Regions from separate parts of the Paenibacillus sp. p3-SID1389 genome, predicted to be linked through region 2. Evidence: riboswitches for the same ligand, from Rfam matches in the RefSeq annotation. Region 2 holds a riboswitch; each other region holds the start of a gene.
The links. A riboswitch is a leader RNA that binds a small molecule or an ion and turns the genes downstream of it on or off. The one in region 2 is predicted to bind cyclic di-AMP.
Positions count from the first base shown of each region.

Region 1: it holds a riboswitch for cyclic di-AMP, as region 2 does, so the genes downstream of both, M3G15_RS07530 (TrkH family potassium uptake protein) here and M3G15_RS12910 (C40 family peptidase) in region 2, are expected to answer to the same signal.
Region 3: it holds a riboswitch for cyclic di-AMP, as region 2 does, so the genes downstream of both, M3G15_RS01165 (KamA family radical SAM protein) here and M3G15_RS12910 (C40 family peptidase) in region 2, are expected to answer to the same signal.
Region 4: it holds a riboswitch for cyclic di-AMP, as region 2 does, so the genes downstream of both, M3G15_RS03555 (APC family permease) here and M3G15_RS12910 (C40 family peptidase) in region 2, are expected to answer to the same signal.

Region 1 covers NZ_JALXVO010000013.1:5,428-12,819, forward strand. Annotated here, with positions in the region: gene M3G15_RS07515 (LysR family transcriptional regulator) at 1-577, shown strand, start outside; gene M3G15_RS07520 (ArsB/NhaD family transporter) at 677-1,957, opposite strand; gene M3G15_RS07525 (potassium channel family protein) at 2,000-2,662, opposite strand; gene M3G15_RS07530 (TrkH family potassium uptake protein) at 2,680-4,023, opposite strand; cyclic di-AMP (ydaO/yuaA leader) riboswitch at 4,090-4,252, opposite strand; gene M3G15_RS07535 (CPBP family intramembrane glutamic endopeptidase) at 4,602-6,314, shown strand; gene uvrC (excinuclease ABC subunit UvrC) at 6,274-7,392, opposite strand, start outside.
Region 2 covers NZ_JALXVO010000028.1:30,342-37,733, forward strand. Annotated here, with positions in the region: gene M3G15_RS12900 (M1 family metallopeptidase) at 1-1,137, shown strand, start outside; gene M3G15_RS12905 (hypothetical protein) at 1,172-2,002, shown strand; cyclic di-AMP (ydaO/yuaA leader) riboswitch at 2,224-2,360, shown strand; gene M3G15_RS12910 (C40 family peptidase) at 2,365-2,856, shown strand; gene M3G15_RS12915 (C40 family peptidase) at 3,495-3,986, shown strand; gene M3G15_RS12920 (GNAT family N-acetyltransferase) at 4,259-4,756, shown strand; gene M3G15_RS12925 (c-type cytochrome) at 4,921-5,280, shown strand; gene M3G15_RS12930 (4a-hydroxytetrahydrobiopterin dehydratase) at 5,367-5,666, opposite strand; gene M3G15_RS12935 (hypothetical protein) at 5,837-6,130, opposite strand; gene motA (flagellar motor stator protein MotA) at 6,318-7,121, shown strand; gene motB (flagellar motor protein MotB) at 7,102-7,392, shown strand, end outside.
Region 3 covers NZ_JALXVO010000002.1:50,394-57,785, forward strand. Annotated here, with positions in the region: gene M3G15_RS01155 (M24 family metallopeptidase) at 1-415, shown strand, start outside; gene M3G15_RS01160 (methyl-accepting chemotaxis protein) at 674-2,365, shown strand; gene M3G15_RS01165 (KamA family radical SAM protein) at 2,430-3,599, opposite strand; cyclic di-AMP (ydaO/yuaA leader) riboswitch at 3,761-3,903, opposite strand; gene M3G15_RS01170 (cobyric acid synthase) at 3,927-5,582, opposite strand; gene cobS (adenosylcobinamide-GDP ribazoletransferase) at 5,902-6,762, opposite strand; gene cobU (bifunctional adenosylcobinamide kinase/adenosylcobinamide-phosphate guanylyltransferase) at 6,759-7,349, opposite strand; gene cobT (nicotinate-nucleotide--dimethylbenzimidazole phosphoribosyltransferase) at 7,349-7,392, opposite strand, start outside.
Region 4 covers NZ_JALXVO010000005.1:41,700-49,091, forward strand. Annotated here, with positions in the region: gene M3G15_RS03550 (fructose-specific PTS transporter subunit EIIC) at 1-1,530, shown strand, start outside; gene M3G15_RS03555 (APC family permease) at 1,579-3,396, opposite strand; cyclic di-AMP (ydaO/yuaA leader) riboswitch at 3,554-3,734, opposite strand; gene M3G15_RS03560 (threonine aldolase family protein) at 3,974-5,089, opposite strand; gene M3G15_RS03565 (methyl-accepting chemotaxis protein) at 5,303-6,583, opposite strand; gene M3G15_RS03570 (SDR family NAD(P)-dependent oxidoreductase) at 6,852-7,392, shown strand, end outside.

The DNA.
Region 1 (7,392 bases), on a different contig from region 2:
AATGGAGAAGTTTCCAGATATCGAATTGAAGCTCGTTACCGGCAAAACCCATGAAATCGTCTCTTATGTCCGCGAGAAGAGAGTGGACTTCGGCGTCGTGGCCTCCCTGGTGAACGAGACGGGCTTGAAATGCTTGCCGCTGTTCAAAGACCACCTCGAGTTGGTCGTTCCCAAAGGGCATGAGCTAGCCGCCGCCGGGCAGAAGCGCCGTCTGATCATGGACGATCTGAACGGTCGGCCGATGATCGTATTTTCCAAGGGAACTTGGTATCGCCGGCTGATCGACGACCTGTTTGGACGCTACAGCATCGTGCCCGATATTCGCATGGAAATCGATTCGTTTGAAGCGATCGTCCGCCTGCTGCCGATCTGTAAAGCAGCCGCGCTATTGCCCAAATCGTACCTGCGTATGCCGCTGCTGCGGGATAACGGCCTGCTGACCGTGCCGATTCCAGAACTGGCCCAGACACGGCGCGAAACCTGTCTCGTATATGGCGACAAATCGGAGCTGACGAGCGAAACGAAGGAATGGATCACGCAAATCCGCGAAACCCTCGTGAAAGAATTGCCGCTCTAACGCCACCATGATCCACCCGAACCTAAACAGCTATTCGTTACACCAAAAAAGCTGCCGCTCCTTCAGGCTAAAACCTGGATTAGCGGCAGCTTGTCTATTTTAAATGAAGTATCGCAAATAAACGTAGAGGCTGGAGATCAAAATGGTGACGATCATCAGCGGCAGCCCGTATTTCAAATATTTTAGGAAGCTGATCGGTTCCCCTTCCTTGGCGGACATCCCAGCAGCGATCAAATTGGCGCTGGCTCCGATTAATGTTCCGTTTCCACCGAGACAAGCGCCAAGCGATAGGCTCCACCATAGCGGCTCCAGGTGCTGAATCCCCATTCCGCCCATGTCTTGGATCATCGGAATCATCGTCGCCACCAGCGGAATATTGTCGATAAACGCCGATGCCAAAGCACTCAGCCAGAGGATCAGCATCGAGGTGGTTAGCGGATCGCCTCCAGTCAGGCGCATCACCTCTTCGGCCACTCTCGTAATGATTCCCGTTTCAACCAACCCTCCGACCAATACGAACAAACCCACGAAAAAGAAGATGGTGGGCCATTCCACCGAACGGAAGGCTTGTTCCATCACGTGCTCGCCGGTCATGAGCAGCAGCAAGAAGGCGCCAGCCAGCGCAATAGTAGCCGTTTCCAGATGTATGTATTGATGAAGGAAAAAGCCCAACAAGGTCAACCCCAAGGCGATCAGGCATTGGGTGAGCAGCTTTTTCTCCGTAATCAAGCCCTCCAGACTGATCTCCATCAAGCTCTGTTGATGAGCATAAGCCTTTTTCAACTCTTTGCGGAAGATCACGATCACAAGCGGCAGAATCACTGCCAAAATGATCAACACGACTGGCGTCAAATTTTGCATGAAGGCTACGAAGGTCAGTTCCTTCACGGCGCTGCCAATCATAATGTTGGGAGGGTCTCCGATTAAAGTCGCCGTCCCGCCGATATTCGTGGCAAGAATCATAGAAAAGAGGTAAGGGAACGCCTGAACCCTCAACCTCCGCGTAATGCTAAATGCCACCGGGACCATCAAAATAATGGTCGTTACGTTATCCAGGAATGCCGAACCTATCGCGGTGATCAGCGCCAGCAACCACAGCAGAGTGATCGGATTGCCTTTGGCCAGCTTGGCCGTCCATATGCCGATGTACGTGAATAAACCGGTCTTGGCTGTCGTATTCACGATGATCATCATCCCGATCAAGAGTCCCAGCGTATTAAAATCAATATGATGCACTGCGCTCTCCTGATCAAGGATGCCAAAGATTATCATGAACGCCGCACCAGCCATAGCCAGCACCGTTCGGTGAATTTTCTCAGATATAATGAGTGCGTAGGTCAGCAAAAAAATGATTAAAGCCCAAATGGCCTGTTGTTCCATACTTCTCTCCGTTCCATGCTAGTAAGCCATCTTACCATCTTATTAAGGATTGATGATTGATTCAAATTGCTCGATATTTTTCTTTGCTCCTATAATAACCATAATGTCGCCTTCATTTAACTGATCCATCGCAGTGGGAGCAACCAAAATACCGCCATTGCGGTGAATCGCCACGATGCTGCAGCCAAAGCGTGCCCGCATATTGAGGTCACCTATGCTTTTATGGTTCAAGCAAGTGGGAACTTTCATTTCTACGATGCTGTATTCCTTCGACAGTTCAATATAATCCAGCAAATTTGGAGTAACCAGCTGATGGGCCACACGAACCCCCATGTCGCGTTCTGGATAAATCACCCGATCCACCCCCAGCTTCTCCAGAGCTCGGCCGTGCAGAAGCGAGATCGCTTTGGCAACTACCGTTTTAATGCCAAGATCTTTGAGGAGAATAGCTGCCAGGATGCTCATTTGAATGTCGGTGCCAATCGCTACGATCCCGCAATCGAAATTACGAACCCCCAGCGACTTCAGCACCTCTTCTTCTGTAGCATCGGCGACAACCGTATGCGTGAGCCGATCGCTAAGTTCTTCCACGATCTCTTCATTCCGGTCGATGCCCAGAACCTCATATCCTAACTCCATCAATTCCAAGGCCAGACTCGAGCCGAAGCGCCCCAAGCCGATGATCACAAACTGCTGCTTTTTCATTTTTGCCCGTTTTCCCCTTATCCAATAATGATTTTGCCTTCTGGATGGCGGTACAGCTCTTTTCCTTTCTTCGGACCGAGCGCATAAGCAAGCGTCAGCGGCCCGAGCCGACCGGCGAACATGGTGAAGCTGATGATAATTTTACCGATAACCGTTAGTTTCCCCGTCAACCCCATCGTAAGTCCGACCGTGCCGAAAGCCGAAGTGGTTTCAAACAAAATCGATAAAAAGCTCGCGTCCTCCGTGGTAGACAATACCATTGCCACTGCTAAGACCAGGAATAAGGCAAGCATCGTGATCGTAAGCGCCTTAAAGACCCGTTCCCCGGCCATCCGGTACCTGAACAGGACTAGGTCAGTCCTTCCGCGAATCATCGAACCAACCGAGCCGACCAGAATCGTAAATGTGGTCGTCTTAATTCCGCCCCCCGTAGAGCCTGGGGAGGCCCCGATAAACATCAGGATGATCATGAAGAATTGCGTTGCCTGCCGTAATGACCCAATATCCAGCGTGTTGGCTCCCGCCGTACGCGGCGTCACCGATTGGAAAAACGAACCCCAGATCTTGCCGCTCCAACTGAGCTGAGCAAGCGTACGCGAGTTCGTGAACTCAAAGATGAAAATGACTAACGCCCCGATCACGATCAGCACCGACGTCATCGACAATACCACCTTCGAATGCAACGACAGCTTCCGCCGCTTCCGAAACTCGAATACGTCGGACAGTACGATAAATCCGATCCCGCCCGAGACGATCAGAAACATTGCAACGAAGTTCACGATCGGATCAGCAACGTACTTCGTGAAGCTTTGATATTCACCAAACAGGTCAAACCCTGCATTATTGAACATCGAGACCGCGTGCCAAACTCCGAAATACAGCGCCCTACCAATCGGCATATCGAATGACCAGCGAATCGCAAACATCAGCGCCGCACTGGATTCAATAACGAGCGAATATAACAGAACTTTGCGGATTAACCGTACGATTCCTTCCACAGAGTTTTGGTTCATCGCTTCTTGGAGGATGAGACGGTCTTTTAGCGATATTTTTCGTTTCAGGACAAGGGAGAACAAAGTGGCCATGGTCATAAACCCAAGCCCCCCAATCTGGATCAGCAGGACGATCACGACTTGTCCAAAGGTTGAAAAATAGGTCCCGGTATCAACCACGACCAACCCCGTAACACAGGTTGCTGAAGTAGCCGTGAACAGTGCGTCGACGAACGGGAGTGTTACCCCGGTCGTACTGGAAATCGGCAGCATGAGCAGTAGCGCACCCAGCAAAATAATGATCGCAAACCCAATCACTAATACCTGCGGCGGAGAAAGGTTTATTTTCTTCGTATTCAACGCGTTCACCTCATCGTCTTCCTGAAAAAAGAACAAAAGAAAAAAGCACTGGAAATCCAATGCCTTTCGGTGTTTGGTTCCTGATGCACAAGCCTACGAGGTTAGCTGACGGATTCGGACATGCCCAGTTGCCCTATTCGCGGAACATATCCCCTTGCTGGGAGTTGAAGCTCCGTGAAATTCACCCCAAAATATACGGTTCCCCCGTTTTCATTGCGAAATTCGGCCAATCTTTTCAATTGTTTTCAATCATTTTTCGTCAAATGGATTATATCCCTTATTCCGTCCCGCCACAAAGCTCTATTTTCAAGAAAAAGACCAGAAAAGGACGAAATCAGGGATTGTGCAGATTAAGTTCGCCCCCAATCTAAATGATGCGTAGACTTGCCGAAGTTTTTGCCGTTTCTCGTCAATTTTGCCCTCCGTCTGGCGCAGGGGGGATAGCTGTGTTATCTTTACTTTGACGTACTTGAGGGAAAAACATACCTCATAATATAAGAAGAGTACGTGTTCCCGATTTCATTCAACTTAATAACAAAGGAGTTTTGCGAGTGAGTTCCCCTTTGACGTCAAATGGCCGCCGCAGGATGAAGACCAAAAATCTGTGGCTGCTGGCCGCCCTAGGATTCATTGTGTTCGTCGCCGTTCAACTGTTTCCGACCACCGATTCGGAGTCCTTGCAGCTGCAGCAAGCAAATGAGGTGATCAGCAAACCGGAAGCAGCTGCCCATGCAAGTGAATTTGTCCAATCCGTACTTGGGATCGACCTGCCGAATCCCACGAAGGATAAAGCATTGATTACATACGAAACGCGTTCCGATCTGTTTGGTTACTTAACCAAAGCCGATCTGCTCGCCCCATACTTAAAAACGTATGACAAGCAATTTCCATATGACGTATTTCGCGTCCGTTACACGGACCCCACCGAATCGTTAAGCGCCGTGACCGTGGATGTCCATATGACCACCGGTCAAGTCGTCGGCTTCGAGGAGATCAGTTCCTCCAGCAACGCCACCAAGCAGATGATGCTTGATGTAGGATCGGAAACCACCGATTCCATGAAGGCATGGGAGGGGGATTTAACGTTAGCGGAGAAAGAAGAGCTGGCACAGCCTTACCTGAACGCCTTTGGATTTAAACCAAGCGATCTGGAGCTGGCCTCCGGTGAAGGGGATGTGGGCCTCCTCTACCATATCAATGGCTACACGTTAGGCGAATCGCAAGCGGAAATCAAGCTCAGCTTCGAATACGGCAAGGTTTCCTCGTTGGAGAGCTATTTTACCGTACCGCAGGCTCATCAGGACTACGTCGCCGGACAGACGAAAATCGCCAGCTGGCTCACCTATGCCGGATACGCCCTGTTGACGTTCGTGCTGGCGATTCTGGCGATCGTCTACAGCGCGCTGACGCGGGCCCATACCTCGTTTAAGCGGGGTATTTTCCTGGCTTCGGCTTACTTCGTGCTATCCACGATTGGAACGATCAACATGATCCCCGTGTTCCAAAAAGACGGTCTTGAATCCGGCGTGCTCATCTTTGGCCTCTTCTTCCAAGGTCTGGTGACGTTGTTCCTCGCCGCTTCCGTGTACTTCTCGCTGGTGGGCGGCGATGGACTGTGGCGGAAGAACGGCATCAACTTGTGGGCGCGATCACGGGAAGAAGGGTACGGCCGTTCCATCCTGACCTCCGTGGCTGACGGGTATGCCTGGGCATTGATCCTGTTAGGCGTTCAATCCGTTGTTTTCTTCATTTTAGAGCAAACGATTCATACCTGGTCCACGACCGATGCGACGCAATCGCCTTACAACATGGTGTACCCGCTATTGTTTCCGCTGCTGGCTTGGGTGGCAGGGATCGGAGAAGAAGCGGTGTATCGCTTGTTCGGGATCCCAATGCTGAAGAAAATGTTCCGCAGCACCTTTATCGCCTGCCTGCTGTCGACCTTAATCTGGGCGTTTGGCCACACGTTGTATCCGATTTATCCGGTCATTTCGCGCCCGATCGAATTAACCTTTATCGGACTGCTGTTCAGCTTCGTGTTCCTGCGCTACGGCTTCGCGACCGTTGTCTTCTCGCACGTCATCTTCGACAGCATCCTGATGTCGCTGAGCCTGATGTTTATGGGCGGAGCGCTGAACATCGTCGCCGGGTTGTTCTACATCGCCTTGCCGGCGATCGTTGCGTATGTGATTTACTTGTTTAACCCGCCAAGCAAGGAGCGGAAGACCCCGACGCCGCAACAAAAAGAGGAGCCGTATGTTATGACTCCTCTGGCGGATCTTCGTCCCGAAGGGCATTAAGGATTTGACGGGCTAATTTATCCCCGATAGAAAGAGGCCGAAAGTCTTCGACGGAGGCCTCTTTAATTTTTTTCAGCGATCCAAAGTGCTTAAGCAGCGCCTTCCGGCGTTTCTCCCCGATGCCGGGGATCGAGTCCAGCCGTGAGGCGACCATCGACTTGGCCCGCTGTTCGCGATGGAACGAAATGGCGAAGCGGTGCACCTCGTCCTGAATCCGCTGCAGCAGGTAGAACTCCTGGCTGTCGCGCGGCAGATAAACCGGCTCCGGCGGATCAAACGCCATCAGCTGTGCGGTTTTATGCTTGGCGTCCTTCACGAGGCCGCATACCGGGATGTGTAGGCCCAGCTCGTTCTCCAGCACATCGGTAGCCGCAGAGATCTGCCCCTTGCCTCCGTCGACCACGATTAGGTCAGGCCGCGGTAAATTCTCCTTCAGCACCCGCTCATAGCGACGGCGGATGACCTCGCGCATCGTCTCGTAATCGTCCGGGCCCTTCACGGTTTTTACTTTATATTTGCGGTATTCCTTCTTGGCCGGCTTGCCGTCAATGAACACCACCATGGCTGAGACCGGGTTCGACCCTTGGATGTTGGAGTTATCAAACGCTTCGATCCGCGACACCGACTCCAGGCCAATCGCTTTGCCGAGGTTCTCGGCCGCCTTCGAGGTGCGTTCCTCATCCCGTTCGATCAGGCGGAACTTCTCGTCCAGCGTCACGCGCGCGTTCTCCTCGGCCATTTTGGTCATTTGCCGCTTTAAGCCGCGTTGCGGCACCAGCGTCTTCACCCCCAGCCATTCCTGCAAGGCGGTTGGAGCATCGAGCGCGCCGGCCTCCTCTTGATCCTCCGGCTTCTCCGGCAGCAGAATCTCCTGCGGCAAAGCCGGGTTATCGCTGTAATACTGCGTCACGTAGGACATAAAATCGCCGTAGGCGTCGCCGTAAAACGGAAAGACCGACGCATGCCGTTCGATCATTTTTCCCTGACGCATGTATAGAATCTGCACGCACATCCAGCCCTTGTCTACGGCATACCCAAACACGTCGCGGTCCTTCGCATCGGTCACCGTAATCTTCTG
Region 2 (7,392 bases):
ACCTTGCAATTCTACGCCGACGACGTCCACGATTTCGCTTGGGCGGCTTCGCCGAACTTCATCTATGTAGAAGAGCCGTTCTCCTCTGCCGAAGTTCCCGGCGTGCGGATCAAGCTGTATCTCGATCCTGCACATAAGGATCTGAAGGAACGTTACTTCTATGCCGCCAAGGTAGCTCTGGCGAACTACAGTAAGTGGTATGGACGATACCCGTATTCCACGCTGTCCGTTGTGGTTCCACCGGCGAACGCAAACGGTGCGGGAGGTATGGAATATCCAACCTTGGTCACCGCGTTTGGAGCCGTCAGCGATTCCCCCGGATACGACGATCTGGAGCGCACGGTCATCCATGAAATCGCCCATCAGTTCTTCTACGGGATGATCGCCAACAATGAATTCGAGGAAGCTTGGCTGGATGAAGCTTTTGCCTCTTATGCAGAGGATAAGCTCATGGAGCAGGAGTTCGGAATCACCCCGAATTTGCCGATCCAGTCCGCCATGATTACCTCGCCGGCTTCCTTGACCCAGAACGCCTGGAAATACGGCTCCGGGGACGGTTATGCCAAGAATGCGTACTACCGAGGCAAGTTAATCCTGTTTGATATCGAGCGGCAGGTCGGCAGCAAGACGATGAAGCGGATTCTGAGCACGTACAGCCAGCAGTACCGGTTTAAGCACCCAACGACCGCCGACTTCCAACGGGTGGTTGAGCAAGTGACCAGCCGCAGCTGGAAAGAGTATTTTCAGCAATACGTCTATGACGGGAAAATGGCGGATTTTGCAGTGGAAAAAATTCAGATCACTCCGATCAGCCAAGAAGGCGGCCGGATTTACGAGTCGAACGTAGTCTTTACCCGCAAAGGGGCAACCCACCCGAAGGTTCCGCTGCTGTTTACCTTCACCGATGGTCACACCGTACGCAAGCAATGGAACGGGGAAGATACTCGCCTCGAGATCAAGATGCAATATAAAGCACCGCTGGCATGGGTTCAGATCGATCCGGATTACACCTTAACGGTGGAGAACCTTCACATCAACAACTATCTGAAAGCGGAAGTCCCTGAAACCACGCTGTCCCGCTCCAATATGAGCGTCACCAAGCTGCTTGAAGCGATCCTTGGGGGACTTCTGTGGTAAACCTAGGTCCATACTTCTATAAGGAGGGAAAGAAATGAGTTTCGTTCGTTTGGGGTGGACTGCCCTGAAAAGCCAATTTCCCTCGGTCATCATCTTGTTTCTGTACCAGCTGCTGTGGGGATTGTTCTTGTACCGGTTGGTCGATACCGCGGTAATGGCGCTGCTGCAACGATATCCTGACCCGCCGCCCACTGCGCTGTCGAAACTACTGTTCTTGCTTGAGGGACAAATGAATTTATGGAGCAATCCCGAGGTTCGGCTGTATTGCTGGCTGCTGGCAGGGATGGTCGTCCTGCGCATGATCTTGACTCCGTTGATCCAAGCCGGAATCTTCTACGGCTTCACACCGGCCGATCACCGCAGCCCGGGGTTCCCCCTGTTCCGAGGGATGAAGGAATTTGGCAAACCGGTGATTCTGTTTTACGCGATGGAGCTCGTGCTTACCTTGCTGCCCGCCTTCTGGATTGTACCGAGGCTGCTGTCGCTCTGGCCGGGACTCACCGGGATGGAAATCCCGATGGCAACCTGGCTCACCGGGCTTGGTCTGATTCTTGGCTGGTTCATCTACGGCTGGTTCATCCGGCAGTGCCTGTTATTTGTCCAGTTCGGCTACCTGTTTAAGGCCGGGGTTTGGAATTCCCTGCTGGTTTGCTTCCGAACCCTCTTGCAGGGCATCTCCATCTCGTTGATTCTCGGGGCTTTTGGCCTGATCCTCTTCCTTCTGTTCGGAACCGCATCTTGGGTTTGGACGGGGATGCTGGCCCTGATCCTGCAGCAGGCTTATCCCCTCTTCCGCTGCACGTTTAAGGTCTGGAAGATCGCCTCTCAATTTCATCTTTGGCAGTCAAAGGCACAAAAAAGTTAAAATTTTTTAACTCCTCAAAAACCCCGTAACAACAAGGCCTTCGCCGTTTGGCGAAGGCCTTCAGTCCTATTTCCCCTCTTAATCTTGTGAATTAGGCATTGCCAAAAGATACCTGACTTTGTTACAATAACAGCAACGCAATTTCAGTAACAGTTTTGTAATTATTTTTGTCATCTTTGGCAGGAGATTGGTGCCGGATGTCAAATAAGAAATGTCAGGTGTGAAAAACAAAGCCGAATTCCCTTCACCAGGGAAACGGGGGAACCACTTTGGGTGAATTGATCTCGCTTTAGAGGGATCATAGGGAACCTTCAACCGAATCCTTAAGCTAACCTCGTAGGCATTGGAAGGAGCATAACTTCTTGAAGAAGCGTTTGACGGTAGCAGCAGTAAGTTTTGCCATGCTTTTCACCATTGGAACTGGCAGCGTTTTCGCCGATTCCAAACTGGACAGCGTCATCGGCGGCGCGCTCGGAAGCAGCTATGTTGCGGGCGGAACCACAACCGACGGGTTCGACTGTTCTGGATTTACGATGTACGTCTTCTCGAAGATCGGCATCAAGCTGCCTCACCAATCCGCATCCCAATACAAAATGGGAACTGCGGTTGACAAGAGCGAATTGATCGAGGGCGATTTGGTCTTCTTTAATACTTCCGGTAAAGGCGTTTCTCATGTCGGCATCTACGTCGGCGACGGCAAATTTGCTCATGCCTCCTCCTCCAAAGGTGTAGTCATCAGCAAATTAAGCGAGAAGTATTACGTCGAGCGTTACGTTGGAGCGAAACGGATCATGAGCAACGACAAGTATGAAGATGTGACCGGTGAAATTGCTGAACACGATGATGTTCAATAAGAACTCGCTACGAAGCCCGTGGGGATGTTGATAACAACGTCTCTGCGGGTTTTTTCCTTGTCTTCCCTTCTCCCTAGCCCCAGTCCCTTAGGAACCATTACCCACGAATCGCCTCGCGAAAACAGGCCAATAGAAGCGTTTTTTTTCGACAAACTTGTCAACTCTGGACGCCTTTGGTAAAATGAACAACGTAAATGGTAACAACTTTGTAATTATTGTTGTAACTGTTTCTGTGCAAGATCTTGGGTGCAATCTACAATGAAACTGCCGAATTCCCACGCACCCGGGAAGCGGGGGACCCACCATAGGGTGAATTGATTTCGCTATAAAAGGTAACAGTCTCATCCTTCGTGATCCGAAGATAACTTTTTAACCTACCATTTCAATCAAGGTTAAAAAGTTAGGTTTGGAGCACCAAGAAGGTTGAATGAAGCTTAGGGACTGAGCAGCGCAGCGTAGCTGGAAGCTACGTGAGCAGCGGAAGGCCCGGCTGAGTTCAAGATTCGACGCCGAATCTCCATCCTGTGTTACTTCGTGATCCGAAGATGACTTTTTAACTTACCGCTATAGCAGATCATAGGGAACCTTCAACCGAATCCATAAGCTAACCTCGTAGGCCTTGGAAGGAGTAAGACATCTTGAGAAAGACTTTGACAGCAGCGGTAACGAGTTTAGCCCTCCTATTTACCTTGGGGGCAGGTAGCGCCTTTGCCGACTCCGCAAAAGCCGAGACAACGACGCTATCCAGTATCGTCGATTCCGTGTACGGGACGCCTTATAAATTCGGAGGCACCACGACAGCGGGATTTGATTGCTCCGGATTTACCCGGTACGTCTTCAGCAAGATGGGCATCAAGCTGGCGCGTGTGTCCGCCGCCCAGTATAAGCAAGGCACACCGGTACCCAAGAGCGAGCTTCAAGCTGGGGATCTCGTCTTCTTCAAGACGACGGGGACGGGCAAAGTATCCCATGTCGGTGTTTACATCGGCAACGGTGAATTCGCTCACGCGTCCTCATCCAAGGGCATCCGGATCGACAAGTTAAGCAATAGTTATTACCAGAACCGCTACGTTGGCGCGAAGCGAGTTCTCAGTAAATACGGTTATTCCGTCTACGCTGCGGAATCGTAATCCATTGATCTATCGGTTTCATCCTGTTCATCATCACTTACTCGCCGCAGGCCGGGTTCCTGTTAGAACCGCCTTGCGGTCTTTTTTTATCTGCACCCTTATCTATATAACGAAACAGCCCGGAAAAAGGTTGCCACAAAGCTAAAAATCCCGCGCAAATCTCACAATTTCCCGAAGGGGGGGCAAAAACCTTTACAAGCTGCGTAATTCCGGCTATTGTGAGGATAATGGAACAATTACGACGGACTTTCCTTTAACAAAGGAGGGGCAATATGGACCAATCGATGTCTCCGTTTCGTATCGTGCCGATGGAAGAAGCCCATGGCGCGGAAATTTGCACCTGGCGTTACGATTCTCCTTACGACATCTACAGCTGGCTGCCTTGGGAGCAAATGAAAGCGCTCGACGTGGAGTTTGGGAACCCGGCGATCCGCGCCGAACAGTATGTCTCCGTGTTGAATGCAAAGGGCGAGCTTGCCGGCTTCGCACAGTACTTCCCGATGGAAGGAGTCACCCGGCTTGGCATCGGCATGAAGCCCGAGCTATGCGGCCATGGGCTGGGCAAGCAGTTTGTGAGGACCATCGTGGAGGAAGCCCGGCGCCGTAAGCCGGAAAACCAGATTGACCTTGAAGTGCTGACCTGGAACACCCGGGCGATCCGGGCCTACCAGAAGGCTGGGTTTGTCATCACGGATCTGTACGAGAAGATGACGCCTGGCGGGGTGTCCAAACCGTTTTATTGCATGGTTCATAAGGGGCTGCCTGAATAAAGGCACGCCCCTTTTTATGTCCTGTTTTGATTAAGACTATGACTTATGGCACACAATTTAATGAAAACGGATCATTTTTGTTCCTAATTTGGACACAAAGACTATGATCAACCCGCGTGTTCCGTTATAATGGATAGGTAGCATACATAGGAGGGGCGATTGAAATGCAAAAGTGGATCATGAGCGGTTTGTTCGTCATCGCAGGCGCTTTAGCCCTAGTATTGATGTTCACCTTGCCAAGCCGGGAAGAGGCTGAGCAAGAAGCCAAGCCGCAAATGCCTGAAATCACCATGAACGCAGAACAAGCCGAAGCCATCGTCAAAGCAAATTGCATCTCCTGCCACGGTGATACATTGCAAGGCGGAGCGGGCCCAAATCTGCAGAAGATCGGCTCGGAATTGACGGCAGAACAACTGTATTCCATCATCACTAAAGGGAAGGGCGGCATGATGCCTTCTTTTAAGGATCGCTTAAAGGAAGAGGAAATTGCGAACGTCGCCATGTGGCTTGCGGAGAAAAAATAAAAGCACGAAAAAGCACGACCGCCGGGAATTTACGTTCCCGGCGGTCGTTTTGTTACCCCTATAGTTTCGATCATGCTCTGATTTGGTTAATCCCCTGACCGCATCTTTTCGTAGGCCTCGTTATATTGCTGCGCCTCCTTGATGTCGACGGCCGTAATGCCGCCTTCCTCCCAAGAGGTCAAACGGAGCGTTACCGTTTTATAGTCGATCGTGATAAAGGGATGGTGGTTAAATGCTTCCGAGATCGCTGCTACCTCATCAACAAATGCGATTCCCTTCATAAAGTTGGAAAACGTATATTTACGAAAAATCCATCGTCCTTCCTCTAGTTCCCATCCTTCCAGTTTTTCCAAATGCGCTTCTACTTCTTGCGGTGTAAACGGCATTATTCTTCCTCCCGTTCTCTTCAAGAACTCCTGTATATGTAAGTTTCCTCGTCACGCACCAGGATCTGAAGTTTGATTTGTCCTAGCTTCGTCTCCAACTATTGTATTCTCAAACCCCTGCCTTCATGCTTATCGCCATTGGACGGTACAGCGGCAGCAACAGTATCCGGTCATATCAAGGATACGGAGGTCAATTCGGAATCCCCAATCAGGATATTGATGCGATGTCCTTCGGGATCATAGATCACGATCGCACTGCCTACCTCAATCATCGGCTCCGAGCCCAACCCAAAGAATAAATCCTCCGCCAGAGCTTCAAGCACCTCGCCTCGATCCGTATCCGATAACCCTTCCCATTCCGAGGGCTCCATTTCGAAGAAAAGATAGCTATCTTGAATCCGGCCAACCGCGTTCGTCAAATCAGCCAAAATAAATTCATAATCCCTGCCGTGTTTTACGCCCACTGCGATATCCTCCCTTTCGGCCTTCTCCATTCTGACCGTAATCTTATTATACCGGAAAAAACCACTTAAAAAAAAAGGGAAATCTGTCGATAAAATAGTTAATCGTTTCAGACTGGTGTGTCAGTCTCTTCCGCAAGGACGCGGAAGGGCAAGTTGGTATCAATTTCTCTCAAGGACGAGGTGTACAATGGAATTTTCAACAATTATTGGTTTGATTCTCGGATTAATCGCCCTGATTTTAGGGATGTTCCTGAAAGGCGCACCCGTAGAAAGCTTGGTTCAGAACCCTGCGGCCTTCGTCATCATCTTTGTCGGAACGGCGGCAACGCTGTTTATGGGCTTCCCGTTATCGGAGTTGAAGAAGTTTCCGACCTTGATCAAAATGACGATCGTCAAACCGAAAATGATCAGCAAAGCGGAGTTGATCACCCTGTTTACGGAATGGGCGACCATTACCCGCCGCGAAGGCTTGCTGGCGCTAGAAGCGAAGGTCGAAGAGATCAACGACGATTTTCTGCGCGGCGGCATGCGGATGATCATCGACGGTAACGATCAGGAATTCGTTCAGGATGTCCTGACCGAGGATATCGCCGCTACGGAAGAACGGCACAAAGCCGGCGCCTTGATGTTCTCCCAGGCGGGGATGTACGCCCCAACGCTCGGGGTACTCGGTGCGGTGGTTGGTTTGATCGCCGCATTGTCCGACATGAGCGATATGGAGATTCTGGCTCATGCGATTTCGGGTGCATTTATCGCGACGGTATTCGGTATTTTCACCGGTTATGTTCTTTGGCACCCAATCGCCAATAAACTGAAGCGTCTCTCGAAGAAAGAGATGGAGATCCGGTTGATGATGGTGGAAGGCCTGCTGTCCATCCAATCGGGTGTGTCTACGATTGCTATTCAACAGAAGCTTGCCGTGTTCTTAACCCCTGCGGAACGTGCGGAAATCTTTGAAAAGGGGGCCGGTGATGGTGAGCAAAAAGAATAAAAAACACCAAGATCACGAGGAACATGCCGACGAGAGCTGGCTGCTCCCTTATTCTGACCTGATGACGCTGATGTTGGCGTTGTTTATCGTCCTTTATGGGATGAGCACGGTTGATGCTCTGAAATTCCAAGAGATGAGCGAAGCATTTAAGAGCGTGCTGACCGGAGGCACCAGTGTCCTCGATCAAAACGCCATGATCAGCAACAACAAGACTTCGCTCAGCGAAATCGAGACGCCAAAATCCACCCAGGATGGCTTAATGACGAAGAAG
Region 3 (7,392 bases), on a different contig from region 2:
TGCGAATGGCTACGCCTCCGACATCACGCGTACCTTCGCGGTTGGCGAGCTGACCGAGGAACTCGTCCGGATTTATGAAACGGTGCTGGCAGCCAATGAAGCTGCGATTGCCGCCATCCGGCCGGGCGTCACCTTCGCCTCCATTGACCGCGCCGCCCGCGAAGTAATCGAAGCTGCCGGCTATGGACCTTATTTTATCCATCGCCTTGGCCATGGGCTGGGGATCGACGTGCACGAGTTCCCTTCGGTTCATGGGGAGAACGAATTTCTCCTCGCAGAAGGCCACGTCTTTACGGTTGAACCTGGCATTTATGTGCCAGGCATCGGAGGAGTTCGTATCGAAGATGATGTGCTAGTCACAGCAACCGGCGTTGAAGTGCTCACATCTTATCCGAAACAATTAACTTATATCTAACATGTAATATAATATTCATACTCGAAGAGCCCTGGCGATCTCCAAAAAATGATTCGCAGGGCTCTCTTTTTAGCTTTTTCCGATAGATTTAGACGTTTTTTTTGAAACTTTTTACGAAAACCAAAAAATGTAGGAATTTTTCGTTTTCAAAGGACCTTTTTTCCTATAAAATGATATTTATGAACCGCTGGTTAAAAAGAAAAGAGAGACAGCCAGGCGTATACTTCACATTTTTTAAGGGGAACGGAGAGGATTTTCGTGTTCAAGGTCATTAATCGCTCCATCAGCCGCAGATTGATGAGTACCTATGCGGTGATTATTGTCGTATCCTCACTTTTATTTAGCGTCAGCTTTTATAACATCTCTATGGGGATCATTGAGCAAAATGTGCTGCCACAGTTCGATAAAGTGCTGCAAACTAGTACTCAAGACATCTTCAAAAGGTTAGATACGACCCAATCCCTGCAATTGCTCAGCGGTAAAGATAACTCCCGTTTTGCGGTGGAATCGTATTTGACGAAGAGCACTAAGGACTACAACTTGAGCACTGCTTATTTACTACATATTCAAGATGACGGCGCTACAGTTCTGGCGACGAATGAGAACTCGGAGATGACCCCCGGCGACAAGCTGGAGCTTCAGCCGGCCATGACCGCTGCGGCCAATGGCGGGGTACAAATCAGTGAGTTGTATACCGACAAATTCGGCTCGCACAAAACAGCTTTCATCGCGATTCCCGGCAGCAAAGCGATGCTCGCCGTGGGCCTTGACGCTACCTTCATCGATAAGAAGAAAGACCAAATTTTATACATCTGTATCGGCATCACCTTGCTTGTCATTGTGGCGGGCATGGCGGCAGCTTACTTTGTTAGTACGCGAATCACGAAGCCGATCCGAAAGCTCGTGACGGTCACGGAACAAATGGCTGGCGGGGACTTCCGCCATACCATCGAAGTGAAAGGAAATGACGAAATCGCCCAATTAGCCGGGAGCTTCCAAACGATGACTCATCAGCTCAAAGACATGTTCGCTGCCGTGATGCAAACGTCCCGGGCGGTCGTCGACGGCTCAGAGAACTTGTCCCGTTCGGTTACGACGTTTGAGGATCTGATCGCCCGTTCCAATGTAGCGACGAAGGAAATCGAAGCCGGCAGCATGACGATTGCGTCCGCAGCAGCCGAAAACGCCCGTGCGATGGAAGAAATTTCGCAAGGTGTACAGCACATTGCCGCTTCGTCTGCCGAAGTCACCGAACAGATTGGACAAGCTGCGGATGAAGCCGGTGCCGGGAATACTTTGGCACAAACGGCGGTTACGCAGATGCAGCATGTAGAAGATGCGGCTAATCGGACGCTGGGGCATATCCGCACGCTGAATGATCGCTCGGAGTCAATTTCAAACGTTGTCGTAACCATTACGGAAATTACGAAGCAAATTAATATTCTGGCACTGAATGCGGCGATCGAAGCGGCACGGGCCGGCGAGCACGGCAAAGGGTTTGCTGTCGTCGCCGAAGAAGTCCGTAAGCTGGCTGAGCAGTCCCGCCAGGCGATGGAGGAAATCGGTGAGAACCTGCTCAGTATTCGAGAAGAATCGGAAAACTCCGTCAACGCTATGCAACGGGCCAGCGAGGAAATCGTCTCCGGAACAGAACGGGTGAAGCAAGCTGGTCAGGCGTTTGAACAATTAACTAAGCTGATTCAGAACGTGAACTTGACGATTCAATCGGTCTCGGCATCCACCCAAGAGGTATCCGCCGGTACCGAGGAAGTGACCGCATCGGTGGAGGAATCCGCCAATATTACCGCCAAGTCGCTCGCTAACATGGAGCAAATCAGCAGCTATTCGCAGCAACAACTGAGCGAAATGGAAAATCACGCGCGTACGGTTCGTTCGCTGCATGAGCAGGCGTTGGCGCTGCAGGAGTCGATCGCAAAATTCCGGATCTGACTCTAAAAACAAAACGTACCCTTCACGCTCTCCTGATCAGGGAAGCGGAAGGGTACGTTTTGTTTTATCCCGTAATGGACACTGCGCTTGCAGCGTCTTCCGTTGGCTGATCCGACTGCGTATCCAACTTCGATTCCGGCTTCTTCCAGTACGCTTCACTGCCTGGCAGATCGTCGAACCAGGTAGCATCATCCGGGCAAGGCAAAATCATAAATTTGCCGTATTCACCGTCCCGGGACTGATGATATTTGAGATAAGCCTGCCCGTTTTCAATGGCCAGGATTTCGATTTTTCCCGAAGAATGGCTCATTGAAAGCCGCACGCGTTTGCCAAGCCCCGATGTACGGGCTTTCGCTTCCTCCACCAGTTGATATGCTCGTTTCAGCGGGATCACGAAATCAGCATTTCCAGCAACGGGACGATTGATAAAGAAATAGTACGGAGTGACGCCGGCCCACGATAAGCGGTCCAGCAATTCGCCAAGCACGGCCGCATCATCATTGATGCCTTTGAGAATCGGCGTTTGATTAACCACGATAGCCCCAGCGTCGTGTAACGCCTGGAACCCTCTTTTGGCTTCAGGGGTAATTTCGCGCGGATGATTGATATGCGCCATGACATAAATCCGTTGGTCTACAGTGGAGAACTCCCTAATCAGATCCAGCAATTCCGGATCTTCATAAATACGCATAGGATTAAAAACAGGAATTTTGGAGCCGAGTCGGATGATTTTTACATGCTCAATGGCTCTTAGCCGTTCGAGAATCGAACGCAGTTTCTTTGTAGCCAAAATCAAGCTGTCACCGCCGGTTAACAGGACGTTGTTGATCTCAGGATGCTGGGCGATATACTCGATGCCAGGCGTGACATCCGCCATCGCTTCCTTCACATCGTTGCGAAACAACCGTTTACGGAAGCAATACCGGCAATAGGAGCCGCAAACCTCGGACACGATCAGCAGCGCGGTCGTGCGGTATTTATGCTGGCAGCCAGGCACCACATAGTTCGCCGCTTCGTCGGAAGCGTCCCAACGCCCGTATTCCTTCAGCTCTCCCGTATTGGGGATCACCAACTTGCGGATCGGGTCCTCTGGATCATTCCAGTCGATCAAATTCAAATAGTAGTCATTCACCCGAAAAACGAATTTGTCCGTAATCGGTTTCAACTCCTGCCGCTCCTGCTCGGACAACTGGCTCACCTTGGCAATATCGGTGATGTACTTCGGACTAGCCATAAATCCTCTCCTCCTTTAATAGTGCGATGCGTAAAGAAGAAGCTCGAAACTTGCAGTGAATGCGAGTACTCCGCCGAATGCTCGGGTCAAAGGTCTTGCAGAACGCAAAAAGACCCCGCTTCAAAGAACAGGGTCATTAATTGATGACTGAAATAATATTAAAATGACCCATCCACTGCAAACGAGGTTAGCTGACGGGCTCGGGAAAGATGGTTCCCTACGTTAATCCTACAACGATTCGCCCCAAAAGATTGGTTCCCCCGCTTTTCGACTTTACCCATCGAAAATTAAGCGTACTTTTATCCTACCCTAACATCACCCGATTTGTCAAAGCTTACCTTGGATCCCGGCGATGTCGTAAATGAGATCCATGCGCAAATGCCTGCGAACCTGCTCCGCTAACCGATCGAAGGCTTCCTCCTTCCGCGAGGAAGAAACAAAGGTGACGCTCAAAGGTTCGAGCCCTTTGCTCGTACGCAGTCCGTCCAGCCAAGCACGTCGCCAGGCATCATTATGGAACACTCCGTGCAGATACGTCCCAAACACCCTGCCATCGGCGCGGGCTGCGCCTTCCGGATGTGTTTGCGTCTCAGCCTGTTCTAACTCCGGGGCTGTCCCTGACCCTTGTACTGGCTCCTCATTGACCCGAAGCATAAATAAGGGACGAGTGTCCCGCAGCTGCTGGGTCGAGCCGGCATGAATCTCATAGCCTGAGATCGGCAGCCGGCGGTTCTTAGAGTGCAGCGATATCGGCTGGTCCTCGCACGTATAGCCGTGCACCCGTACCGTTTTTTTGCCTGGGAGGAAGGTTGTTGCCAAGTGGAGCAGGCCCAATCCTAACGCAGACCTCGGTTCATTGGACTCCACGCCTTCGGGGTCATGCAGTTGTTCTCCCAGCATTTGATATCCGCCGCAGATTCCGACCAGCTGGGTGCGCGTCTCCTCTTCAATCAGGCTGCAAATAGCCTCCGCCAGCCCTTGCCTACGCAAAAATTCCAGATCGCTGATCGTATCCTTGGTCCCCGGTAAAATCACCGCATCGGGATGCCCAAGCTCCGACAGCTTGCTTACATAACGTAGCGACACGTCCGGTTCGGCGGCCAACGGATCAAAATCGGTGAAGTTGGAAATATGCGGGTAACGGATGACTGCGATGTCCAGTTCCTTACTTGGCGCTTGCTCTGGATGGGCAGGATAGGTATCCAGGACAACGGAATCCTCTGCTTCGATATCCAGATCAGGCAGAAAGGGGAGCACTCCTAGTACGGGGATTCCGGTCCGCTGCTCCAGCCAATCCAGCCCGGGCTGCAATAGAGACAAATCGCCGCGGAACTTGTTGATAATGAACCCTTTTACGCGGGCGCGTTCGTGTGGCTCAAGCAGCTCCAGGGTACCAACGAGAAAAGCAAAAACGCCGCCGCGGTCAATATCCCCCACCAAGATCACGGGAGCATCCGCCCATTCAGCCAAGTTCATGTTGACGATATCCCGTTGCTTCAGGTTGATTTCCGCCGGGCTCCCAGCCCCCTCGATCACCACAATGCCATGCTTGTCGCGGAGCCGGCTGAGCGCTTCCATCACCAGCGGCTTGGCTTTAGGCAAAAATTCCTCACGATAATCAGATGCGCTTAAGTGGCGGTAAGGACGCCCATGAACAACGATCTGCGAATGCATGTCCCCAGTTGGCTTGATCAGTACCGGATTCATGTCGGTGGTGGCGGCAATGCCGCAAGCCTCCGCCTGAATGCCTTGGGCCCGTCCAATCTCTTGGCCGTCCGCTGTAACATACGAGTTCAAAGCCATATTTTGCGACTTAAACGGAGCTGGTCTAAGCCCATCCTGCGCAAAAATACGGCACAGCGCCGTCACGATCACGCTCTTGCCCACGTCAGACGCCGTCCCTTGAACCATGAGTACAGCACCTGATGCTGATGCGCTTTTTTCCTGATCCTGATCCAGAAGCTTCTTATGATTTTCGCCCATCGCGTTCCCCTCCTTTCCAAACCGTGCAGCAGTGTAGTATCTTGCCAGGGCCTTTTACACCATTATCCCCTTCGATCAGGTGGTGGTGATGACGCTCGACCTTTCCACCATTATCCCTTTCATTCAGCATACGGTGATAATGCACGATTTTGATTCTCCGCTACTTAACAGTCGACCTGTTTCTCTTAGGATTCTCGATTAATCTGTCCAGCTCTAACCTTCTTCTTTTCTCCTTGGTTCTGATTCAAGGGGATAATGATGCAAAAGCGCTCGCCGTAGAAGGTCCCCTCCCCCAAGAGCACCTCCGCTCCGCGAGTTATCAATGGGCAAAAATCAGCACTGCAAGCAGCAACAGGACAGCTTCCAACCCTTCGCCCAGCGCCCCGTAGGTATCGCCGGTCAAACCGCCGAGCTTGGCATTGATTCGTCGAGCGGCCCAAGTTCCCGCCGCCCAGGCGATAAAGGGAGACAGGCCGATAAACAGCAGCGATCGCAGCAAAGCCGATTCCTCCATTCCTCCCAGCAACACGAGCAAAGTGAGCAGCAACACTACAACGGATATCGTCACCGCCATGATGGTGCTCCCCCAGGCATCCCGTTCGCTGAAGCCGTGGAATTGCGCAGCCAATCCCTCACCTTGCCGGGCCATGGGCCAGCGGTGCATCGCCCGGGTCATAAACCACCGGCTCCACAGAGGTGCCAGCCATATCGCCAGCCCTGACGTCAGCAGGCCCCCTTGGAAGAGCGAGGTCAGCAGCGAGGCTTTGAGCATCAGCAATAGGACGCAGGCCAGCACGCCCATGGCGCCTACCCGGCTGTCTTTCATGATCTCAAGCATCTTGTCGCGTGACCGGTAGCTCAGCAGTCCGTCGGCCGTATCCATCCAACCGTCCAAATGCAAACCTCCAGTTAATCCAACCCAAATCAATAAGGAAAGGATGGCTGCCGGGTACGAAGGAAGCAGCCAGTCGGCAAGCAAGCCGCCTGCCCAGACGACAGCGCCGATTGCTGCTCCGACAAGCGGATAATAGGGGATACTGCGCCGCAGCAAGTCCGTTGTAAAATCCAGTTCAGCCCGTACCGGAAAGCGTGACAGAAACTGGAAGGCCGCCAAGATCGGCTGCAGAGCTCCATGCTTATCCGCCCCGGAGGGCGCTTTGTGCTCTGGTCCGTTCGTCATAAGCGATACTCCCTGCTTTTCAACTCGATGGGGATGCCGGCGGTAACCAGAAACACCTGATTCGCGATCGACGCCATCGTTCGGTTCAGCAGCCCGGCCCAATCCCGATATTGCCGGCCAAGCGGATACTCCGGCACGATCCCGCTGCCGACCTCATTTGTAACCATCACCAAAGTGCCGGGAAAAGCCTCGGCCGCAGCGGTCAACCGCTCAATTTCCCGCGTCAAAACGGCGTCCACACCATCGGCCTGTTCCGATGCGCTCAGCAGCACGTTCGACAACCATAACGTCAGGCAGTCGACCAGCACAACCGGACCCGCGGCTTCGGCGGCCGCGCCCTCCTTTGCAACGGGCCGCTTACCTAACTCCTGCAGCATCTCTGCTAGTTCAAGCGGCGCTTCATGCGTCGTCCAGGTGAACCCGCTTTGCTCCCGCTGGAGCTGGTGCAACCTGATACGGGCCTTCATCTCATCGTCAAACGCTTGCGCCGTTGCAACGTAATCAGCGGATGTTGCCTGTTTCATGACCCAACGTTCAGCGAATGTGCTTTTGCCGCTGCGGGCTCCGCCGGTCACCAGGATCTTCATCACTCGGTCCCCCCACCATTTCCTTCACCGGACGCGACGCCCG
Region 4 (7,392 bases), on a different contig from region 2:
TTGATCGCCATCGCTCTCTCGATCGGCGGCGTACCTACGCCGGGCGGCCTGCAAATTCCAGAAGACTCGTTCTGGAAAACCATCGAGAAGCTGGGATCTGCGTCCTTTACGTTTATGGTACCGGTGCTAGCCGGGTTCATCGCGTTTAGTATCGCCGACCGGCCGGGTCTCGCTCCCGGGATCATCGGCGGTTACATCGCCGCCAATGGCAGCTTCTACGGAAGTGAAGCCGGTGCCGGCTTCATCGGCGGGATCATCGCCGGTTTCCTGGCGGGTTACGTTGCACTTTGGATCAAGAAGTGGAAGGTGCCGAAAGCGATCAATCCAATCATGCCAATCATCATCATCCCGGTTCTCTCTTCGCTGATCGTAGGTCTCGCCTTCATTTACCTGCTTGGCGGCCCGATCGCCCAAGTGTTTGAATGGCTGACCAACTGGCTTGCCAGCATGCAAGGAGCCAGCTCGATTCTGCTGGCCTTGATTCTGGGCGCCATGATCTCCTTCGACATGGGCGGTCCGGTTAACAAGGTAGCGTTCATGTTCGGCTCCGCGATGATCGCGGAGGGGAACTATCAAATCATGGGTCCGATCGCCGTTGCGATCTGTATTCCGCCGATCGGTCTGGGCCTGGCAACGTTCTTGTTCAAACGCAAGTTCCATAATGCCGAACGGGAATCCGGCAAAGCCGCCTTTACGATGGGCTTGTTCGGGATCACCGAAGGTGCGATTCCGTTCGCATCGCAAGACCCACTGCGCGTTATTCCCAGCATCATGGTCGGCTCGATGACAGGTTCCGTCATCGCCATGCTGGGCGGCGTCGGCGACCGCGTAGCTCACGGCGGTCCAATCGTTGCCGTACTTGGCGCCGTTGACAATGTCCTCATGTTCTTCGTGGCCGTCATCGCGGGTTCCATCGTTACGGCCTTAATGATCAAATTGCTGAAGAAAGAACAGGTCGAGCCTCAGCTCGCCGAAGCGAGCGCTGCGGACGAGGCGGCTCCAGCCATGGAAACGCCACGTGCGGAGAACGTCCGCCCGGTAAGCGTGCCGGCTGCCGAAGCTCAAAGCACAGTTCGCAAGCTGACGGATATCATCAGTTTGGATCTGATTGAGCCTTCCCTGTCCGCGTCAACACGGGACGGGATCATCGACGAAATGATTGCAAAGCTGAACGCTGAAGGTGTGCTGACCTCCTCTGCTGAGTTCAAGCAGGCGATTCTGAAGCGCGAGCAAGAAAGCTCTACCGGCATCGGCATGAACGTCGCCGTACCGCACGGGAAGTCGGTGGCGGTGCTGAAGCCAAGAGTCGTATTCGGGATCAAGCCGGAAGGCGTGGATTGGAGCAGCGCGGACGGAACGCCCGCTAAGTTGATCTTTATGATCGCTGTCCCTGCCGAAAACAAAGGCAATGAGCATTTAAAAATTCTGCAAATGCTGTCCCGCAAGCTGATGGATGACGCATTCCGCGAACAGCTGCTGCAGGTGAAAACCAAACAGGAAGCTTATCAGCTGCTGGATCAAATTCAATAATTAAACTAAGGTCCCCCGAGCCGTTGCGACGGCTTCGGGGGAATTTGCTTATTTTTGCAAATGATAAGGTACAGTCGCAATGACGATATCTTTCTTGTTAAACAAATAAGCTCTAAGCAACAAGCTCGACTGATTATGCAAAATATTCTGCCACCAGTGCCGAGGAATAAACTGAGGAATCAGGACGGTAATGTGATCGGTCTCCGCCGTTTTCCATTCCACGGTATCAATGAACTTCATCAGCGGCCGGATAATGCTGCGGAAGCTGGAGCGCAGCGTAATGAGCCGAACCCCCGGATTCCATTCCTCCCACTTCTTCTCCATCCGTTCGATGTCCTCATCATCAAATCCGACATACACCGCAACAACGTTATCCGTCAGCGATTTGGCGTAGCTTAACGAGTTCATCACGACACGGGTAACGCCCGCCACCGGCACGACGATCGTGCTGCCCTTTATGCAAGGTTTGTCTTTATCGATGTCAATCCGAAGCTGGTCGGCGATATTGATATAATGTCGATGGATCTGGTAGAAAATAAACATCACGAGCGGCAAGAAGATAAATACGAACCAGACATGTGAAAACTTCGTGATAATGAAGATGAGCGTAATGCCCAGCGTCGTCAGCATGCCAATCGTGTTAATCGTAAGCCGGAACACCCAACCTTGCGGCTTGCGCTTGATCCAGCGCACCATCATCCCCAGTTGGGACAAGGTGAACGGAATAAATACCCCAACGGCATAGAGCGGAATCAGGCTTTCCGTGTCGCCGTGGAATCCAAGAACCAGCAGCGCCGAGGCTACGCCCAGGAAGATAATTCCGTTTGAAAAGCCAAGCCGGTCACCGCGCACCATAAACGCATGCGGCATGTATTTATCTTTGGCGAGCATAAACGCCAGCAGCGGGAAGGCCGAATAAGCCGTATTGGCTGCCAGAAACAGGATTAACGCTGTAATGCCCTGGATCAAGTAGTACAAGATCCCGCGCCCAAAGGTCGATTCAGCGATTTGAGATATTACGGTGGCCTTCGGATCCGGAGCAATTCCGTACCAATAGGCCAGCGCACTAATACCGATAAACATGGTGCAGAGAATGACACCCATCATCACCAGCGTGGTTGCGGCATTCCGCTCCGCCGGCGGCTTGAAGTTCGGAATGGCGTTGGACACCGCCTCAACCCCGGTTAAGGCCGAGCACCCCGAACTGAACGCCTTGAGCAGCAGGAACAAGCTGACGTTGGATACGGCCGTCCCGAACTCCGGTGCGCTGGTATGAATCCCGCCAGTCCAATACTTGTAGAGTCCCGACACAATCAGGACGAAGATGGAGGCCACAAATAGATATACCGGCACCGCCAGCATTGAAGCCGATTCCGTGACCCCACGCAGGTTCATGATGGTCAGTATAGTAATCATCAGGAGGGCGATCAGCACCCGCTGATCATGCAGCATAGGGAATGCGGATGTTATGGCATCTGTACCGGCTGACGAACTTACAGCTACCGTCAGTATATAATCAATAAGCAGCGAGCCGCCGGCCAGCAGTCCGGTTGACCGCCCCAGGTTATCCATCGCCACGATATAGGCCCCGCCCCCGGTCGGATAGGAGAAAATCGTCTGGCGGTACGACAGAATCAGAATCAACAGAAGCCCAAGTACCGCAAACGAGATCGGGATCGAATACCAGAGCGCGGAAAATCCCGCCGCCATCAGGACGATCAAAATCTGCTCCGTACCGTATGCCACGGAGGACAACGCGTCCGACGACAATACGGCCAATGCCTTAAGTTTGCTTAGCTTTTCTCCTTCAATTTCGGTACTTTTCATCGGTCTGCCGATCAGTACCCGCTTCAGTTTGCTTACCATGATGAAATCCTCTTTTCATTCTCAAAATAGCCTTCAATCCTGATCCGCTCGTAGTCCTTTAGGCTTCCCATTCCTGCAGCGAACAACACAAAAAGGCCGCAGGAAAGTTGGACCTTCCCGCAGCCGCTTTAAAAAGTTCAAGCAGATCACTGCGACAATTCCCTCTTTCGGACGCTTACGGAGTTAGCTGACGGATTCGGGCACGAAAGCAGCCCTACGCAGTTTGGCCAAGTTGGCCAAATCAAGCGATTCACCCCGGAAACCCGCCCTTTTGGACGCGTTTCATTGGTTCCCCCGTTTCTTTCTGAAATAAAGAAAGAACTCAGCGATCAGGTATTTTCGCCATATCAAATTGCTACGGATGAATCATACTCCCCGCCTCAAGAAGTGTAAAGATGAGGAAAAGGCGAATGGGTCGGAAAATGGGATCGACCTTGTTCGAGGAAGCGCATACATCATCCTCTTGCATTCATTTTTGAGGGCAGGCTTGAATTATCGAAGCATACATGCAAAAAACACCGTAAGGAGCGACATCCAGTCGCTTCCTACGGTGTTCTGATCTCAAACCGATACAGGTTTAAAACGAGAGTCCTCTCAACTTCTTATCCAGCAGCTCGAACGCCAGCTGCAGCCGATCTTCCGGCACCTCGCTATAGCGATCTCCGATACTGATTTCAAAGGTACTTCCCCCATCTGCCTTCTCTTTGACGAAAGAGGTTAAGCCAACCCCGGTTTCCCGATATACCTCAATCAGCACGGGCTCCAATCGATCCTTGGGAACGTCCGAATGAACATGGAACATGTTCGACACCGGGATCGCCGGGACGGTCTTCATCCGATGACATTGATTAAACAGACTGGAGATCTCCTGCGCTTGCCGATAATACATCCCCATCTTTCCTATGCGCTGCTCATAGTAGTAATCCGCACTCAGAAAATAAGGATACAAGCTGATGAGATCCCCGCCATGGCGTCTTTTCCACACCTTAGATTCCTTCGTCAGCTCCGGATCCCCTGCCAATATGGCTCCGGCGATTCCGCCGATGCCTTTGTAGAACGAGATATAGACGCTGTCGAACAGGGCGCAAACCTCTGCGGCGGTTTTTTCGTAGTAAGGCAACACTTCGAACAGTCGGGCTCCGTCCAGATGCAGCTTAATGCCCCGCTCCTGGCAGTAGGCGGAAATGGCTTCAAGCTCCGCGAACGGCGGCAGCTGACCGCCGATTTCGCGCTGCGGCAGCTCCAGCAGCAGGCACGAGACATCCTCCGGCAGTTGCCGAACGTCCTCCATCTCAATCAGCCGATCCTTATCCGCCAGGAGAATCGGCTCCAGCCCGTGCAGTTCCTTTAATCCGTCTTCCTCATGAATTTCCAAATGGCATAAAGGATGATAGGCCACACGTTTCGATCCTTTGCGGTCGCACCAAATCCGTAAAGCAATTTGCTGCGCCATCGTGCCGCTCGGAAAAAATACAGCCGACTCCTTGCCGAGCACCGCAGCCATTTTCCTTTCGAAGGCTTCCAGCGCTTGTCCTGTACCGTACATGTCGCTGTCTACCCCGCCGCTGATCTCGGCAAAAGCCTGCTTCAGCACCTCTACATTCCGTTTTCCGTGGCCCACCACTTGATAAACCGTCCGGTCAAAGGCCGCCTTCAGTGTCCGCCTATCCAGTACCCCATCATTTCCATACATGCTCCTCACCGCTCCTCTCCCACGCTGTCTGTCTAATTTCAGTATGATCATGCTTATTATAGCGCCATTTGAAGCAGGAATCGATGATTTGGATGGATTGGGCGGTATAGGTCTTGAAAGCCTCCTTACAGAATTATCCCTTTCGTTCAGAAGGAAGGAAGAAAAAGGACGTCTGTAAAAATCAGACGCCCTTTCTAATGCCGTATTGATGGATTATAGCTTAAACACGTTCGTCAATCCGTTCATATTCTCGGACAGTTCGACCAACTTACAGGAGGTCTTCTCGATATCACCGAAGATCCGTTCCTGCGTACCAAGCTGATCTTGGATATCGCCGGACACTTGCAAGCCAGACTCGATCGTGGTGTTCACATCCTCCAGCGTTGCAGTCATTTCCTCCAGCGCTGCGGCTTGGGTGGTAACCCCATCGGAAATATCGTTCAACATGGCGAAGGTGTTCTCCATATTGTCCATGATTTGCTCGATATTGATCTTCACGTTCTCCGATTGCGTTACGCCCTGCTGAACCTTCTCTTCCGTCTGGGCAACCGCAGATACCACACTGCCGGTACGAACGGTCATATCTTCAACCAAGCTGCTGATTTCCTGCAGGGAGCGGTTCGTATCCTCGGCTAATTTCCGGATTTGTCCGGCTACCACCGCGAACCCTCTGCCCTCTTCCCCGGCCCGGGCCGCTTCAATCGCGGCGTTAAGGGATAACAGGTGAGTCTGTTCGGAAATTTGTTGAATAATGCTGACAACCTCGGTAATTTTCTGACTCTGTTCCTCAAGCCCAAGTACCTCACTGTTGACGTGCTTCGTATTCACCGCCAGCTCACTAATCGCCTCAACGATCGATTCCACCGAACGCTTCCCGCCTTCTGCGGAATTCATCACCAATTGGGCCCGCTCGGCAATTTGGTTAGCAAGTTCTGCTGTCGTCTGCGAATGGTTCGTAATCTCCGAAATGGCAATGGCCGTTTGCTTCATGCTTTCCGCGTTTTGAGTAAATACGTTCAGCAAATCCTTGATACCCTTGTTGATTCCGTGCATCTGCCCATTCGCCTGCTCAATGATGCGGTTTAACTCTTCCGAAGACAGCGTCACTCGTTCGGAGGAGGATTGGATGGATGCGATCAAATGCTTCAGGTTATCTCTGGCCTTCTGAATCGAGCGGATCATTTGCCCGGCTTCCCCTTGCTGAAACGTATGTATTTTGGTGGATAAATCATTTTCGGCCATGGAATTAGCGAGCTTCGCGCCTTCTTTGAGCGGACGAACTAGAAAAGCTTCGGAGATAAACGCAGACACCACTTGGAAAATAAGAAAAATGATCAATGCCTTTAATACCAAAGAGGGGGTAATCAGTTTAAAGAAATCATTACTCTGGCTATAGGATAAGGTTACAATAAGAGCGGTGTTGGAGACGAACATGGCCAAGAAGACAAGCACCATGATTCGGGTCCGGATAGAAATATTGCGAATTCGATTCATCTTAGTATCACCTGGTTTATTTGTAGTATGGTAAAAATAAAAATCCTCTGGCACATTTTTTTATCCGCTCCAGGTATCTCCTCCCATTCTCGAGATAGGCATTGAGTTCCAAATCTTGCATGTGATTTTCGTTATATAGTCCAATATATAGTCCAAATTAACCATAGTCAAATTCATGTTAAATGGTAGTAAACCGCTTACAAGTCTAGTAAAATAAATAGGTTAGGAAATCAGCCGAGCATCTTTTAGCACACAGGAGGGGATCCGAATGGTTGATGTGAAAGGCAAATGGGCGCTCATTACCGGAGCAAGCCGCGGGATAGGGTATCAAATCGCGAAGTTTATGGCCGAGCAAGGCTGCAACTTGATTCTGCATAGCCGCGAGCTGGAGCATACCCGGCAATTGGAGCAGGAAGTCCGGGCATCGGGCGTCCAGGTCTACTCTGTACAAGCTGAGCTGTCAAACCAACAGGAAGTTGTCGCCATGCTGGATGAAATCGAAGCCAAAGGCACGCCGGTTGACATCGTATTTAATAACGCCGCCGTTCAAATCGCTTACCGGACCGATTATTGGCAGACTCCAGTCTCCGATTTCGAGCAGAGCTTCCAAATTAATTTCATCTCCATCGTCACGATCTGCAACCGATTGATTCCCAAGATGATCGAACGCGGTTTCGGCCGGGTCATCAACACAACCAGCGGGATCAAAAACGAACCGGAGCAAGCCGGCTACGCCGCAAGCAAAGCCGCGCTCGACAAGTTCACCAAAGATCTCGCCTCCCGTCTCGAAGGCACGGACGTGATGATTA